2 regions of the Variovorax sp. PAMC28562 genome follow, and region 1 is predicted to be linked to the other one. Evidence: predicted binding sites of a transcription regulator. Region 1 holds the regulator's gene; the other holds the start of a gene.
What was found. Region 1 encodes sigma-54, which starts transcription at its own class of promoters, with help from an activator protein. Its sites were predicted from a motif close to TGGCANGNAANCTGCTTT; they were not measured.

Region 1 (3,204 bases):
GCGCGACAGCGGCATCGGCATTGCGCACGAAGCGCAGGAGCGGGTGTTCGGCGACTTCGAGCAGGTCGGGAACGTGGAGCGCAATCTACAGCGTGGGCACGGCCTGGGGCTGGCCATCGTGCGGCGCCTGGCGATGCGGCTGGGGGTCCAGATCACGCTGCGGTCGCTGCCGGGACGCGGCTCGGTGTTCGGCTTCACGCTGCCATCGGCCCCTCGCGATGGGCACCCCGACCTCACGGCACGCGCCGCGACCGCGGCGGCGACCAGCACCGCTGCGCTCGACGCCATGCCGCTCGCGCCCGGCTTGGCGGTGCTGGTGGTCGAAGACAACGCCGTGGTGGCCGACAGCCTCGCGGCCCTGCTGCGCCAATGGCAGGCGCTGCCACGCATCTACGAGAGCGCGGCCGAGGCGCTGGCGCTCGCCGACCTGCAGGCCATCGACGTCGCGCTGTGCGACATCCGCTTGCCGGGCAAGCTCGACGGCATCGACCTGGCGCGACGCCTGCAACTGCAAAAGCCGTCGCTCACGATCGCGCTGATCTCGGCCGATATCGATGAAGCGACGCTGCACCTGGCCCGCGAGCGTGGCTGGCATGCGTTGCGCAAGCCGGTGCAGCCGGCAGAGCTGCGCGGGATTTTGTTGCAGGCGCGGCGGTAAACCGACGCCTTAAAGGGCCTTGCGCAGATTCGCCGGTGCGATGCGCAGCGCTTCGCGGTATTTGGCGACGGTGCGCCGCGCACATTCGATCCCCTGCTCTTTCAGCATGTCGGAAATCTGGCTGTCCGACAGCGGCTTCTTGATGCTCTCCGCGCTCACGAGTTGCTTGATGAGCGCTCGCACTGCCGTGCTGGATGCATTGCCGCCGGTTTCGGTGCCGAGTGCCGAGCCGAAGAAGTACTTGAGCTCGACCGTGCCGTAAGGCGTCGACATGTACTTGGCCGTGGTCACGCGGCTGATGGTCGACTCGTGCAAGCCCAACTCGTCGGCGATCTCACGCAGCACCAACGGGCGCATGGCGAGTTCTCCGTGCACGAAAAAGCTTTTCTGCCGCTCGACGATGGCGTTGCTCACCCGCAGGATGGTGTCGAAGCGTTGCTGGATGTTCTTGATGAACCAGCGCGCCTCCTGCAGCCGCTGCGACAGCGCCTGGCTGCCCTCGCCCTTGTGCGCCTTGAGCGCGCCGGCGTAGATGTCGTGCACGCGCAGACGCGGCATCACGTCGGGGTTGAGCATCACGCGGAACTTGAGCGTCGCGCCGCGACCGGTGCGGGTGACGATCACGTCGGGCACCACGATGTTGCGTTCGACATCGACGAAGCGGCGACCCGGCTTGGGCTCCAGCTTGGCAATCATCTGCAGCGCGCTGCGCACTTCTTCTTCGTTGCTGCGTGCGAGCGTGGCCAAGCGTTTGAAGTCGCGCCGCGCGAGCAGTTCCATCGGCTGCTTGCAGATCAGGATCGCAGTCTTGCGGATCTGCTTTTCTTCGACGGTCTCGTTCTCATGGGCGAGCGCCTTCAGCTGGATCGCCAGGCATTCGCCGAGATCGCGTGCGCCGACGCCGACCGGCTCCAGGCTCTGCAACAGGCCAAGCGCCACCTGGAAGTGGTGGACGAGGCCGTCGAACTGGTCGTTGTCATCGCCTGCGAGGCCTGATGCCAGCGCTGGCAACGAGTCTTCGAGGTAGCCGTCGTCATTCAACGATTCGATCAAAAAACGCAACGCGGCCTGGTCGTTTTCGTTCAGCCGCAGGCTCAGCGCCTGTCGGTGCAGGAAGGATTGCAGCGACTCCTGGCTGCGCGCGAGCTCGGTGGCGTCGGTGCGCTCGCTGCCGTCGTTCGGACCCAGGTTGTTGCTGCTGGCGGGCGCCTCGCCGCCCCATTCGCCATCGTCCGGCGTCATCTCGACCGTGCCATCGCCGCCCCAGTCGGGCTCCTGGTCGGACATCTCGCTGGCCGGCGCTTCGGTCTCGCTGGCGGTCGTGGTGGTGCTCGCGCCGTCGGCGTTGGTCGCCAGCGCGCTCGGCGCGAACTCGCCGTCGCTCTCGCTCTGGCGGTCGCTGTCGTGCTCTTCACGCGGCGCCGGCGCGTCGGACACGTCGATGCCGAACTCTTCGCGTGCTGCTTCTTCGGCCGTGCGCTCCAGGAACGGGTTGTCGTCGAGCATCTGCTCGACTTCCTGGCTCAACTCGAGCGTGGACAACTGCAAAAGCCGGATCGACTGCTGCAGTTGCGGCGTGAGCGCGAGGTGCTGCGATACGCGCAGCGACAGGCCTTGCTTCATCCTGCGCGCTCTACATCCGGAAGTGTTCGCCGAGGTAGACGCGTCGTACCTCGGCGTTGTCGACGATCTCCGAAGGCGTGCCCTGTGCCAGAACTTGCCCGTCGCTGATGATGAAAGCGTGATCGCAGATGCCCAGCGTTTCACGCACGTTGTGGTCGGTGATCAGCACGCCGATGCCGCGCTCTTTGAGAAAGCTGATGATTCGCTGGATTTCGATAACGGCAATCGGGTCGATGCCCGCGAAGGGTTCATCCAGCAGGATGAAGCGCGGCTGCGTGGCGAGCGCACGGGCGATTTCGACCCGCCGCCGTTCGCCGCCCGACAGCGACAACGCCGGCGAGTTGCGCAAATGTTCGACGCGCAGATCGTTCAGCAGCTCGCTCAGCCGCTCTTCCATCCGTGCCTTCGATATCGGGACCGACTTGCCGGACTCGTCGGTGTCTAGCTGCAGCTCGAGCACGGCCCGCACGTTCTCTTCGACCGTGAGCTTCCGGAAAATCGACGCCTCCTGCGGCAGGTAGCTCAGACCCATGCGCGCGCGCTTGTGGATCGGCATGTGCGCGATAGGCTCGCCGTCGATGGTGATCTCGCCCGCATCAGCGCGAACCAGTCCGACGATCATGTAGAACGACGTCGTTTTTCCGGCGCCGTTCGGGCCCAGCAGCCCGACCACCTCGCCCTTTTGCACGCCGAGCGACACATCCTTGACGACCGTTCGGCTGCCGTAGGTCTTTTTGAGGCCGCGCGCTTCGAGGCGGCTGCCGACGTCGATCGTGTCTGCGTTTTCGATCACTTGCGCGGTTCTCCGCCGAGCGTGGTGCTCTGTCGCAAGCCGGAGCCTGGAGCGGGGGTGGCGGGCTGGGTAGCGGCCGGTGCGGCACTTGACCCTGAGCCAGAACCCGAGCCCGAAGCACCGGATGCTG
Region 2 (3,204 bases), 850 kb from region 1:
ACCTGCCGCGGCCGCCCTGGCGCGCGCTGGTGACGGTGACGCTGGCGGTCGCCCTGGTCCACCTCGCGCTGCTCGGACTGACGCCGATGGCCGTCGGTCCACAGCCGGCACCGCTGGCCGGCAAGTTCAGCACGCGGACCATCGTGATCGCGCCGCCGCCGAGTGCGGAGCCTGCTGCTGGTTCTGCTGCCACGCCCGCACAAGCAGGCACGCCCGCAGCAGCGTCCGCGCCAAAACCGGTACACCCACGCGCCGCGCGGACGATCACGCCGCCCAAGCCACGCGCGCCTGTCGAAACGCCGCGGCCACCACCACCGCCGAATGAGGCCGTGCCGCAGCCTGCCGTCGAACCCGTGATCGAGCCAGCGGCCAAGGCGCCGGCCGTCGAACCGACGCCCGCCGACACCACGGCTGCAACAGCGCCCGAAGCCGCCGCCAGTGCGCCGGGCGGCTCCGGCGGCGCAGCCTCCGCAGGCAACGCCGGCAGCGGCACGAGCCCGCAAGGCGCCATGACCGGCCCGACGGCCTTGCGCGTGCCCGGTTCCGTGCAACTCGCCTTCGCCGTGACCGGCCAGCAAGGCACGTCGCCGATGCAGGGGGTTTTCGGGCGGCTCGACTGGCTGCAGGACGGCAACGCCTACGACGCGCGCCTGGCGCTCACTTTTTTGTTCCGCACGCTGCGCACCCAGCACAGCAGCGGCGTGATCGGACCGACCGGTATCGAGCCGCAGCGCTTTTCAGACAATCGCAAAACCGAGATCGCCTCGCATTTCGTGCGCGACCAAGGCAAGGTGGTCTTCAGCAACAACGCGCCCAGTGTGCCTTTGCTGGCCGGCGCGCAGGACCGACTGAGCGTGGTGCTGCAGCTCGGTGCGATGCTGGCCGGCGATCCGGCGCGCTATCCGGCCGGCAGCGCCATTTCGGTCCAGACGGTCAGCTCGCGCGATGCCGAGATCTGGACCTTCAATGTCGAGGGCGAAGAGAAGTTGAGCCTGCCGGCCGGCGATTTCACGGTGCGCAAATTGACGCGCAGCGCGCGTCGCGAATTCGACGACCGGATCGAGCTGTGGCTGGCGCCAGACCTCGGCTACCTGCCCGTCCGCATCAAGCAAACCCAGCCCAACGGCGACTTCGCCGACATGCAACTGCGCGAACAACTTGCGATGAAGCCGCCAGGTTGAGCGCGGGTTGCAAACCAATCGGTGCAAGTCTGCGCGCCGGAAAATCGCTCGAAAATCCTGTTTTTGCGATCCATTCTTGAAACTGGCGCGTTGATTGCTATCTAACCTCCATGAACGCTCTCGACATCCTTTCCAGTTCCGCCATGCACATGCTGTACGACTCCGACGCGTACGCGGTCGTGCACGTGCAGCCCACAGAGGGCGACAAGCCGCTGGCGCCGCACCTGCCGGTGCTGGCGCGCCACGGTTTCGAGATCGTCGACAAGCGCTCGGGCAAAGAGGTCTACCTCGACGGCTCGTGGGCCGAACTGTTCCAGCAACAGATCACTGCCTGGCAGATCAACACGCCAACGCAGGAAGAAGTCGAAGACACGCTCGAGGGCTATGCGGAGCTGGCGCAGAAACCGGTACTCGTTCATTGAGAGCATTCGTCGAGTCGGCGCCTGAGCCAAGATGGATTGAACCGCGCGCTCCTTTCCTCGCTCCTCGCTAGTATTCGCAGATGCATTCGCTCAATTCTTCGGCTCGTTTGTCCGCAATGCGGTTTCGATGGCTGGCCTCGTTGCGGACTTCATCTCGTCTTTTGGTTGTCTCGTTCGGCGCCGCCTTGTGGCTTGCCGGCTGCTCGATGCTCCCCGGCGCTCCCAGCACCGTCGCTGCCGACGTCCCCGTCGCACGGCGCATCGACGCTTTGATGCCTGCCGACGTCATCCTGCTGGGGGAGCAGCACGACGCGGCCGACCATCACCGCATCGAACGCGAGGCGGTGGAAGCGCTGGTGACGCAGGGCAAGCTGGCCGCGCTCGCCATCGAGATGGCGGAAGAAGGTAGCGGCACGGCCAAGCTCCCGGCCGGCGCGACCGAAGCCCAGGTTCAGGACGCCTTGAAATGGAACGACAAGGCCTGGGGCTGGGACGACTACGGCCCGGCCATCATGGTGGCAGTGCGCGCCGGCGTGCCGGTGGTCGGCGCCAACCTGCCGCTGGCTCGTATCAAGGACGCGATGGCCGACGTGTCGCTCGACGCGCAGCTCTCGGACAGCGGCCGCGAAACGCAGCAAGCTGCCGTCCGCGCCGGCCACTGCGACCTGTTGCCCGAATCGCAAATCGGCCCGATGACCCGCGTGCAGATCGCACGCGACCGCGCCATGGCGCAGGCTATCGTCAAAGCGCGCCAGCCGGGCAAGACGGTGCTGCTGATCAGCGGCGCAGGGCACGCGACCAAGACGATCGGCGTGGCGCAGCATCTGCCGACCGATCTGTCGATCAGATCGATCCAGTTGCAGGCCGGCGGCGCAGGAAAGGCCAAGGGCTACGACGCGATCTGGATGACCCCGGCGCTGCCCGACAAGGACTACTGCGCCTCCTTGCGCAAGGGCTGACGGAAGCCGGTGCCGGCGCATTGGCCGCGCCGGCGTCCGCTCAGGCGAACTTCTTGATCGAATCCGCCAGCGTGTTGACCAGCGTGTCGATGTGCGATTTCTCGACGATGTAAGGCGGCGCGATCACCAGCACATCGCCCGCGGCCCGGACCAGCGATCCCTTGTGGAAGCAATCGAGAAAGACGTCGTAGGCGCGCTTTCCCGGCAGGCCGGCGATGGGCGCCAGCTCGACGGCGGCGGCCAGGCCCAGGCTGCGAATGCCGATGACGTTCGGCAGGCCTCTGAAGGCGCTGTGGAACGCGTCGCCCAGCACCGGGCCCATTTCGGCGGCGCGCGAGAAGAGCTGCTCTTTCTGGAACAGCTCGAGCGTGGCGATGGCTGCCGCGCAAGACACCGGGTGCCCGGAGTACGTGTAGCCATGGAAAAACTCGACCACGTGCTCCGGCGCGTCGGTCTTCATCAGTGCGTCGTAGAGCTTGTCGCGGCAGATCACGCCGCCCAGGGGAATGACGCCGTTGGTCACGCACTTGGCGAAGTTGAGCATGTCGGGCACCACGCCGTAGTAGTCCGCCGCGAAGTTGGTGCCCATGCGGCCGAAACCGGTGATGACCTCGTCGAAGATCAGCAGGATGCCGTGCTTGT

Region 2: H7F36_RS07450 (DUF3567 domain-containing protein) is a predicted target of sigma-54. The motif match lies at 1,265-1,282, and genes of this name have one in related genera.

Annotation. Positions count from the first base shown of each region.
Region 1 covers NZ_CP060296.1:718,626-721,829, forward strand. Annotated here, with positions in the region: gene H7F36_RS03480 (hybrid sensor histidine kinase/response regulator) at 1-658, shown strand, start outside; gene H7F36_RS03485 (RNA polymerase factor sigma-54) at 668-2,281, opposite strand; gene lptB (LPS export ABC transporter ATP-binding protein) at 2,292-3,071, opposite strand; gene lptA (lipopolysaccharide transport periplasmic protein LptA) at 3,071-3,204, opposite strand, start outside.
Region 2 covers NZ_CP060296.1:1,570,158-1,573,361, reverse strand. Annotated here, with positions in the region: gene H7F36_RS07455 (DUF3108 domain-containing protein) at 1-1,181, shown strand, start outside; gene H7F36_RS07450 (DUF3567 domain-containing protein) at 1,325-1,603, shown strand; gene H7F36_RS07445 (ChaN family lipoprotein) at 1,810-2,562, shown strand; gene H7F36_RS07440 (aminotransferase class III-fold pyridoxal phosphate-dependent enzyme) at 2,603-3,204, opposite strand, start outside.